DNA from 3 places in the Arthrobacter sp. 147(2020) genome. Region 3 is predicted to be linked to each of the others. Evidence: riboswitches for the same ligand, from Rfam matches in the RefSeq annotation. Region 3 holds a riboswitch; each other region holds the start of a gene.
The links. A riboswitch is a leader RNA that binds a small molecule or an ion and turns the genes downstream of it on or off. The one in region 3 is predicted to bind S-adenosylmethionine.

Region 1 (3,267 bases), on a different contig from region 3:
GTCGGCCACTTCGCCCGACGGGTTGGCAATCACTTCGGCGTAGACCGCTTTCGTGTTGTCCTGGATGGCTGCCGCGTAGTCGGCGGGATCAGTGCCGGGGACGAAGGTGGTGTCGATACCGAACCGGCGCAGGGTCACGTCGAGTTGGGTGACCGTGCCCCCGTACAGCTGAGAAGCGGCGACGATATGGTCGCCCGCCTGGCACAGGGCGGCGAAGGTGATGAATTCAGCGCTCATGCCCGACGCCGTCGCGACCGCCCCGATGCCTCCCTCCAGGGACGCGATCCGCTCCTCGAAGGCGGCGACCGTGGGGTTACCGATCCGGGAGTAAATGTTGCCGTACTTTTGCAGCGCAAAGAGGTTGGCGGCGTCGGCCGTGTCCTTGAACACGAAGGAAGTCGTCTGGTAGATGGGGACGGCCCGGGCACCATGGGCCGAGTCGGGGGTGCCTCCAGCATGGAGGGCACGGGTACGGAATCCGAAGCTGCGGTCAGCCATTAGACACCTGCCTTAATATTCTCGGGAGTGACGTCGTCGATGATGAAATCCAGGCCCTCTTTACGGGCGAGGTCCGCCTCAAGCTCGCGGACAATGGGGAGGATGTCTTTGCCGAAGGCTTCGACCTCCTCCTGGAAGTGGAGGTAACAGGTCAGCATCAGGTTCACGCCGATCTTCTTGTACTCGACGATCCGCTCGGCAACCTGCTCGGGGGTGCCGATCAGCTGGGTCTTGAAACCGTCGTTGTACTGGATCAGGTCCTCGAAGGAGGAATCCGCCCACATGCCCTTACCGTCCTTGGTGGAGGCTCCGGCTTCCTGGACGGCGTCGCGGAACCCCTCGACCGCGGGCTTGTGCGCCTTGGCCACAATCTCCCGGAGGGTCTCGCGGGCTTCCTTCTCGGTGTCGCGGGCAATCACGAACCCGTTCAGCCCGAACCGTGGGTGCCGCCCAGCATCGGCCGCGGAGGCCTGCACACCGGCGATGTTCTCCTTGAATCCTTCAAGGTCCTTGCCGTTGGAAAAGTACCAGTCGGCCACCCGGCCAGCGGTGGCCTGCGCGGCAGTGGAGTTCCCGCCGAAGAAGACCTCCGGATGCGGCCGTCCGGGAACGTCAACCGGTGGCGGGTTGAGGGTGAAATCGGTGATGTTGTAGTACTTTCCGGACTGGGAAAAGTTCTGCTCGGTCCAGAGGCCGCGGAGGATCCTGATGAACTCCTCGGTGCGGACGTACCTTTCGTCGTGCTCCAGCCAGGGGAGCCCGAAGCCGGTGAACTCGCTTTTCAACCAGCCCGACACAATGTTCACGGCCGCCCGGCCATTGGAAATGTGGTCAGCGGTGATGATGAACTTCGCGAGGACGCCGGGCTGCCACATGCCGGGGTGGACAGCGGCGATTACCTTCAGCTTCTCGGTCGCACCGAGCAGGGCCAGCGAGAACGACGTCGCCTCGTGCTGCTTGTCTGCCCCGTAGCTCGCAGCGTACCGGGTCTGCGAGAGGGCGTACTCGAAGCCGGCGTTCTCCGCGATGCGGGCCAGCTTCTTGTTGTACTCGAAGTCCCAGCTGGTGCGCTGCTCAATGGTGGAGACCACCAGGCCACCGCTCACATTGGGAACCCAGTACGCAAACTTCAGGGGTTGGGAAAGGTCAATAGCCATATTGGTCCTCCATCGTGCCTGGCATTAGCACCCTAATGTCACTGCCGTAGGCAGTGGCCAGGGTTGCTGCGGTGTCAATGAGCCAGATCTCTCAACCGCTCGGGATGGTCTCCACCAGTGTGACAGCACCATCACGGTGGACCAACATTGTTGCTCTCCGTTGCAGCGTTTGGCGGAATGCGGCTCTCACAGTTGGCGGCGCACGCCCGCCTCCCGGGCAATCCCTTCGACCTGCTCACCCATGTCGTCGGCCAGCGGTTTGGTGCCCGATCCGCGGCGGAGCAGCGGGAGGTGGAACGGCCCGCCGGCCTCCTCCGTCTCGAAGCCAATTGCCGCGTAGATCGCCAACGCGCCGAGGGCGAAACCAAAGATTCCGGCGGCGGTTTCCCAGCCGTCCGAGCCGGTCAGGTGCGCGACGCCGGTGATGGCGAACCGGAGGGCTGAACCAGCCAGCACCGCTGCGGCCACCAGTTTGCCCTTCGCGCCCAGGATCGGCGCCAGCATGGCCAGCGCCGCGGTAATCAGGAGTACCCCCAGCGCGGAAAGCGATGCGCCGTCCGGGGTGACAAGCATCGCCACCGCGATCAGCGCCCAGGTACCGGCGACCATGGCCATGCCCGTCCCGGCGATCGGATCGCGTGCACCGAAGCCGATCACCGAGGAAAACAGCTGCAGCGGCACCGTGAGCACCAGGATCCCCAGCGCAATAATCTGTTCCTCCCGGGCCGGGACGATCCCCAACTGGAGTGCGCTGACTCCGATGGTCGCCACTGCCAGCCCCATGAACGCCAGGGGGAGGGGCGTTCCGGTGGGCCGGAGCACGATCCGGGTTATTGCCAGCCGGTCCTCGCGCCGCTTCTGTTCATCCTGGTCAACGCTCATGGTCTTAACCCGATCACAGGCGCGGTATCACCGCCAAACGCTGGACCCGCCCGGTGGGATGTGTTGCTCACCTGTCCGGGCGGGCGGCGAGGACCGCCGCAATCCCGGGCACGCACCCCTCGTTCTGCAGCGACGTGGTGTCACCGAGTGCAGTGTTTTCGAACAGCTGGGTCAGGAGCCGCCGCATGATCTTGCCGGACCGGGTCTTGGGGACATCATCGACGACGACGACGGCGGCCGGTTTCGCGATCGGTCCGATCACGGCTGCTACGTGGTCCCGCAGCACCCGGCCCACGTCCTCCCCGGCAGCGGGATTTGTGCCCGCCGAGGGGGACAGGACCACGAACGCGGCGATGGCGTGTCCGGTCCGCGGGTCGGATACCGGGCAGACTCCTGCCTCGACCACCCACGGGTGGGCCACCAGGGCCGATTCAATCTCGATAGTCGACAGCCGGTGACCGGACACATTGAGCACGTCATCCACCCGCCCGAGGATCCAGGTGTCGCCGTCGTCGTCGTACCTCGCGCCGTCTCCGGCGAGGAACCAGCCCTGCGCAGCGAACTTCCGCCAGTAGGAGTCGAGGTAGCGCTGCGGGTCACCCCACACGGTCCGGGCCATCGCCGGGCCGGTGCGGTCCACCACGATCAGGCCCTGCTCACCGACGGGCACGGGGTGGCCGGCGTCGTCGACAATCCTGGTGCTGACTCCAGGGAGGGCGCGAGAGGCGCA
Region 2 (3,267 bases), on a different contig from region 3:
CGGAAGGAGCTGGCCGCCCACCTGCGGGCGGCGGGGCTCCCCACCACCGGCATCCCGCTGGCCCAGCTACTGATGGAGGCCGAGCTGAGCGGGATCCTCGTCAGCGGCACACCACGCCCCGGGACGACGGGCGTGCTCACCCACACCTACGCGGCCTTCAGCCAACGGGTCCCGGCGGGGCCCTCGCTGGACCGGGACGAAGCGCTGCATCAGCTCGCGGTCCGGTACTTCTCCAGCCGCGGGCCGGCGACCGTCAAGGACTGTGCCGCCTGGTCCGGACTTCCGATGTCGGACATCCGGCGGGGGCTGGACGAGGCCGCCGACACCTTCGAGACCAGCCGGATCGAGGGAATCGACTATCTGCACCTTCCCGACGTCGGCCCGCAGGGGCTCACCGGTGAGGAACCTGGAAAGACGACGCCGGGCCGGGTGGACCTGGTCCAGTGCTACGACGAGTACGTGATGGGATACTCGGCGACCCGGTTCCATCTGGGCGGGAAGGCCCCAACCCCCGGGCGGGCGCAGGACGGCATCCCCAGCCATCTGGTGCTGCTGGATGGCCAGCTGCGCGGTCACTGGAAACATGAGGTGACGGCGGCCGGCGCGAGCATCCACACCCACCTGTTCGCCGACTTCCCGGCAACGTCCCGCAGTGAACACGAGGCGGCACTGCGACGGTACTCGCGCTTCCTCGGGGTGGCAGGCGAGGTGCGCCTGGTCGATCACTGAGCCGACCGGGCCCGGCGTCGTCCCGGGCTAGGAGTAAAAGGCCTCCCGCAGCCTGCCGTCGAGCTGGCCGACCTCGGTGAGGAACGCGTCGTGGCCGATCGGCGAGGTGATCAGGTGCACTGGTACCTCACCGGGCAGCGAGTCCGCCAGGAGCTGGGACTGGCTGGGATAGTAGAGCCGGTCCGAGTCCACCGCGGCAATGAAGAACTGTGCCCGGGCCGACCGCAACGCTGAGTGCAGCGAGCCACGGTCGCGGCCCGCGTCATGCCCCATCAGCGCTTCGGTCAGCGCTACATAGCTGTTGGCGTCGAAGCGATCCACCAGCTTGTCCGCCTGGTGGTCCAGGTAGCTCTCCACCTGGTAGCGGCCACGTGCCGCCGGATCGGTGGAGCCGAAGGGGGTCTCGCGACCCTGGGGCGACCGGCCAAACCGGTACTCAAGTTCGGGCTCGGACCGGTAGGTGATGTGGGCGATACGCCGCGCCAGTCCCAGCCCGGCGGTGGGCCCGCTGCCGGGATAGTAGTCGCCGCCAGCGAACCCGGGATCCAGGCGGATGGCCGCGAGCTGGGCCTGGGCGAAGGCGATCTGTTCAGCGGAGCTCGCCGCAGTGCACGCGATGACCGCGCATCGTTGAACCCGGTCCGGGTACGTCAGCGCCCACTCAAGCGCCCTCGCCCCGCCGAGGGACCCCCCGAGCACCGAATGCCAGGTCCCGATTCCCAGTGCATCCGCGAGCAGCGCCTCGGCCTGCACTGAATCCCGCACCGTCAGGAAAGGGAACCGCGACCCCCACGGGACGCCGTCGGGATCCAGGCTGGCGGGGCCGGTGGAACCGTAGCACCCGCCGAGCATGTTGATCGACACGGCGAAGTACCTGGTGGTGTCGATGGTCTTGCCCGGGCCGACCAGCTGGTCCCACCAGCCGTCCTCGTCCGAATCCCCCCGGGCCACGTGGGAGCTGCCGGTCAGCGCATGCTGGATCAGGACTGCGTTGGAGGCGTCCTCGTTGAGGGTGCCCCAGGTTTCGTAGGCGAGGGTGAGCTCCGGGAGATACCCCCCGGTTTCGCAGGTGAAGGAGCCCAGGCTGCGGGTCCGTACCACCCCGTCCTGCTGGGAATGGATGGTGCTGCCCTGTTGGGTCGTGTGAAGAGATGTCACTGAAAACCGCCCGCCTCGAAGTCCGCGCTTGCGCCGGACACCTTGCCCACCGCCTGGTCGTCACCCGGGGCACCCCGCCGCGAAGGAGGGTTGCCGTCCAGCAAGCCGGGGCTCTGGTGGAGCGGCAATCCGCTCCGTGCTGGCACTCGTGACCTGCTCCTAGATAACCCGAAGAAGCCGTCCGGGTGCAAATATATGAACGCGGCGGTCATGCTGGCTGCCGCCGTAGCGCGGCCCCGGAGGAGGTTAGGGTACCCTAAGTCGAGACACACATCACAAAGTGCAAAACTAGGGCCATGCGCTTGGACCATGTCTCATATGCTTGTGAACCCGACGGCCTCGTAGCGACAGCGGGGAGGATTTCCGCTGCCTTGGGGATCGAACCGGTGAAGGGCGGTGTCCACCCCCGCTTCGGCACGCGAAACATGATTTTCCCCCTGCTGAATGGCCAGTACCTTGAGGTGGTCGAGGTGCTCAACCACCCCGCGTCGGACAAGGCACCCTTCGGCCAGGCGGTCCGTGCGCGCTCCGAAGCCGGCGGAGGCTGGATGGGCTGGTGCGTCGCGGTCGATGACCTCGCCCCGTTTGAGCAGCGGCTTGGCCGCAGCGCGGTCCCCGGGAACCGCAAGTTCCCTGACGGACAGGAACTGACCTGGCAGCAGATCGGTATCAAGGGTTTGATCGCCGACCCTCAGGTGCCCTACATGTTGAGGTGGGATGACGGGACCGAGGCGCTGCACCCGTCGCAGGCCCGCCCGACGACGGTCCGGCTCGACTCGTTGACCATCGCAGGTTCACCCGACAGGATCGCCGAATGGCTGGGCACCCCCGCCACCGATCCCCTCGATGGTGTAGCGGTGAGGTGGGTGGCCCCGAACGGCACCCCCGGCGTGATGTCGGTGACTTTCGAGACCGCCAGCGGCCTGGTGGAGATCTAGCTCCTCCTCACGCGCCGGATTCTTAGGTCCTTTCCTAGGCCGGGGTTCCTAGTCGCCGATCCCGATCGCCGACCCGAAGAGCGCGAAGCCCACGAAGCCCGCAATGTCCAGCAGGGCGTGGGCGATCACCAGCGGCATCACCCGCTTGACGCGGGTGTAGGCGTACCCGAAGATCAACCCCATGATGAAATTGCCGATAAACGGCCCGAACCCCTGATACAGGTGGTAGCTGCCCCGCAGCAGTGCGCTGCTGACAATGATGACTGGCATCGACCAGCCGAGGTGGCGCAGCCGGTGAAACAGATACCCCACCACAATGACCTCTTCCACCACAGCATGGCGTAGTGCCGACAGGATGAGCACCGGCACCGTCCACCAGTAGGCGTCGAGCGCGGCCGGTTCGATCGCCGTCGTGATGCCCAGCGCCCTGCCGCCCGCGTAT
Region 3 (3,267 bases):
GGTGGCCAGCGCCCGGGCAATCCCGACGCGCTGCTTCTGGCCCCCGGAAAGCTGTTCAGGGTAGTTCGACGCCTTGTCGGCCAACCCCACAAAGTCGAGGAGCTCAGTGACGCGGGCCTGGATTTCCTCCCGGCTTTTCCCGGCGACGCGGAGCGGGTAGGCCACGTTGTTCCAGACCGTTTTGGCGTTGAACAGGTTGAACTGCTGGAAGATCATGCCAATGTCGAGGCGCAGCTTGCGTAGCTGGCGGTCCGGCACGTTGGTGACCTGGTGTCCGTCGACGATGATCGTGCCACTGGTCGCCTTTTCCAGCGCGTTGATCAGCCGGACCAGGGTGCTTTTGCCGGCACCCGAGTATCCGATGATCCCGTAGATCTCGCCAGCCTCGATGTCGAGGCTGACGTTGTCGATAGCGCGCACGGGATCGCCACCGCGCCGCCCCGGAGGGAAGCTTTTGGTGACGTCCTGCAAAGAGATGAGGGGCATGGTGTTCCTTGTCGGAAGAGCCCTGCGGCCAGCCGGGATCGCCGGCCGGCCGCAGGAGTTGGCGGGCCTGGTCAGCCCTGGGCTGCGGTGTCTTCCTCAACGGTGTCGAGGGTCGACTGCAGTTCCTCGGGAGTGACCACCAGGAACTCGGCCGTCCCACCTGAGGTCTCCTGGACGGCGTCCTGCACCTCCTGGTTCTCCTGGTAGATGCTCACCAGCTTCTGGTAGGTCTCGTTGTTCTCCTCACCGGCGCGGGCGGCGAACACGTTCACGTACGCCACGGCGGCGGGATCCGTCGGGTCGTCCTGCGCGATGGCGTCCTCGAAGTTCAGCCCCGCGTCCTGCACGAAGTCGTTGTTGATGATCGCAGCGGCGACGTCGGGAAGCGACGTAGGGGTCAGCGAGGCTTCGAGGGTGGTGACGGTGACCTTGGAGGCCTCCTCGTCGATGTCGTCGATGGTCGAGAAGGCGCTGCCACCGCCGTCGAGCACCACCAGTCCAGCGGACTGGAGCACGAGCAGACCCCGGGCGAGGTTGCTCTCGTCATTGGGGACGGCGACAGTGGAGCCTTCGGGGATCTCGTCGACCGACCCGTACTGGGTGGAGTACAGACCGAGGGGGTAGATCGCCGTGGACCCGATCGGGGTGAGCTCCTCACCGCTGGAGACGTTGTAGCGGGCCAGGTACACCAGGTGCTGGAACTGGTTGAGGTCAAGTTCCTCCTCGCTCAGGGCGGGGTTGGGCTGGGTGTACTCGGCGAAGTCGATGACCTCGAGGTCAATGCCCTCCTCCGCCGCGGCTTCGGTCAGCAGCCCCCATTCCGGGTCACTGGCTCCGACGACGCCGAGGCTGATGCTTTCAGTGCCGGAGTCGGAGCCTTCCGACGAACCGCAGGCGACGGTGAGGGCCAGAAAGGGGACCACGGCAAGGGACAGGAGTTTGCGGGAATTCATTGATTTTCCTTTGAACGGGATATTGGAAAAAGTCCAGCGGGCAGGCGAAATCGGCCGGAGGCTCCTGCTGGATCGGCTTAAAGAAAAGGGAGGCGAATGCGCTGCGGAAACTGCAGCGACAATCGGGTGGGGATTCCTCGGGTGTTACATACTGGCTCGCTTCGAGATTGCGGGCGGTATCGCCGAGACCTTTGTGGGTACTCCTGGATACGCCGTACTTGCCATCCGGGGACTTGTTCCGGCGGCCGAATCTTCACCTGAAGCACCCCACTACGGGAGAGGGTTGCTGTTCAACCGGCCAGGGAGCCATTGGTTGAACTCTTGATTCTGAGTTCAACCTAAAGCAGATAATTCACCGGGTCAAAAATTTAGCGAAAAGGATCGTCATAAATGACCTTCCGGAGACCTTCAGGAATTCATGCCCGCCGACCTGTATCGGTAGTTCCTATAGGATTTATCTATGTCCGCCGCCGCTCCCCGCCGCACCCTGAACCGTCAGGTGCTCGCCGATCATGTCCACGAGGAGCTCATGTCCTGGCTGATCGACGGCCGGCTGGAAGCAGGGGCGAACCTCAGCATTGACGGCATCGCCCGTGACCTGGATGTCTCCCCCACCCCGGTCCGCGAGGCGCTGGCCCGTCTGGAACATACCGGCATGGTGCGCCGCGTTGCGCTCAAGGGCTACAAGGTGGCGCCGCTCTTCACCGCGCCCGAGCTGGCACAGCTGGTCGATGCCCGGCTGATGATCGAACCCGTGAACGCCGAGCTCGCCTGCGCCCGGAGCACTCCGCAGCTGGTCGACGACTTGAAGCAGACCATCGAGGATCTACGTCATGCCCCCACCGGTGCCTCCTACGCTGAGTTCCGCGAATACTGGAAGGCTGATGAGGACTTCCACCGTCTGATCGCCGAGCACACCGGCAACCCCTTCATCCTCAACGCCTACCGCACCCTCGGCGGCCAGGTGCAGCGCTTCAGGTTCTTCGCCGGCCTGGGCGTCACCGACGCCGACAACGCCATCGCTGAGCACACCGCCATCCTCGATGCTTTCGCGGCGGGGGACGCTGCCGCGGCCCGCGCAGCGATGGTTGCCCACCTCAATGGCGTCAAGCAGCGGTCCATCCTGGACAGCGCAGAGCACCCCTAGAACTTCCCGTCCTGATGCGGAACCCTTGACTCTCGGCGTGTGATCGACAATCCTATAGGAAATACGATTACACAATGGAGTGACTAATGGTTTATACAGCTGACACCTGGCCCATCACGGCCGCCCTGCTTCAGTTCCCGCACGAGACTTCTTCCGGGTCCATGCAGGACGCGGACCCAGAGGTCTGGAAGAGCGTCTTCACCGAAGTGCGCGACGCCGGCTTCGACAACGTCGATTTCTTCGACACCTGGATCAAGCCCGGGGACCTGTCCACCGAACGCCTCGACGAGCTGAAGCTCGCTGCCACCGAAGTGGGAGTGGGTGCACCCGCCATCTCCGCCATCCGCCGCAGCGTCATCGACGAGCAGAATTGGGAAGACAACCTCGCCTACAGCCACCGCACCCTCGAGGCCGGCGCGCAGCTGGGCTGCGAAGTGGTCTCTTTCGGACTGCACCAGGCGCTGACCGCCGAGCAGAAGAAGCAGCTGTGGTTCTGGACCGTCGAAGGTCACAAGGACCCGGTCAACGATCCCGAGGTCTGGCAGAAGGCTGTCACCCGCCTCCGTGAACTCGGCAACCACGCCGCCGACCTGGGCCTGCTGCTCTCCCTCGAACTCTACGAAGACACCTATCTGGGCACCGGCGACTCCGCCGCCCAGCTGGTGCAGGACATCGATCTGC

Region 1: it holds a riboswitch for S-adenosylmethionine, as region 3 does, so the genes downstream of both, sfnG (dimethylsulfone monooxygenase SfnG) here and HMI58_RS10480 (MetQ/NlpA family ABC transporter substrate-binding protein) in region 3, are expected to answer to the same signal.
Region 2: it holds a riboswitch for S-adenosylmethionine, as region 3 does, so the genes downstream of both, HMI58_RS06480 (homoserine O-acetyltransferase) here and HMI58_RS10480 (MetQ/NlpA family ABC transporter substrate-binding protein) in region 3, are expected to answer to the same signal.

Annotation. Positions count from the first base shown of each region.
Region 1 covers NZ_JABFOM010000001.1:94,991-98,257, reverse strand. The annotation lists gene HMI58_RS00460 (O-acetylhomoserine aminocarboxypropyltransferase/cysteine synthase family protein) at 1-498, opposite strand, end outside; gene sfnG (dimethylsulfone monooxygenase SfnG) at 498-1,655, opposite strand; SAM riboswitch class I at 1,662-1,766, opposite strand; gene HMI58_RS00450 (hypothetical protein) at 1,842-2,537, opposite strand; gene acs (acetate--CoA ligase) at 2,605-3,267, opposite strand, start outside.
Region 2 covers NZ_JABFOM010000006.1:82,253-85,519, forward strand. The annotation lists gene HMI58_RS06475 (winged helix DNA-binding domain-containing protein) at 1-729, shown strand, start outside; gene HMI58_RS06480 (homoserine O-acetyltransferase) at 757-1,887, opposite strand; SAM riboswitch class IV at 1,907-2,041, opposite strand; gene HMI58_RS06485 (VOC family protein) at 2,184-2,825, shown strand; gene HMI58_RS06490 (CPBP family intramembrane glutamic endopeptidase) at 2,874-3,267, opposite strand, start outside.
Region 3 covers NZ_JABFOM010000013.1:53,273-56,539, forward strand. The annotation lists gene HMI58_RS10475 (methionine ABC transporter ATP-binding protein) at 1-486, opposite strand, end outside; gene HMI58_RS10480 (MetQ/NlpA family ABC transporter substrate-binding protein) at 558-1,439, opposite strand; SAM riboswitch class IV at 1,649-1,766, opposite strand; gene HMI58_RS10485 (GntR family transcriptional regulator) at 1,900-2,586, shown strand; gene HMI58_RS10490 (sugar phosphate isomerase/epimerase family protein) at 2,673-3,267, shown strand, end outside.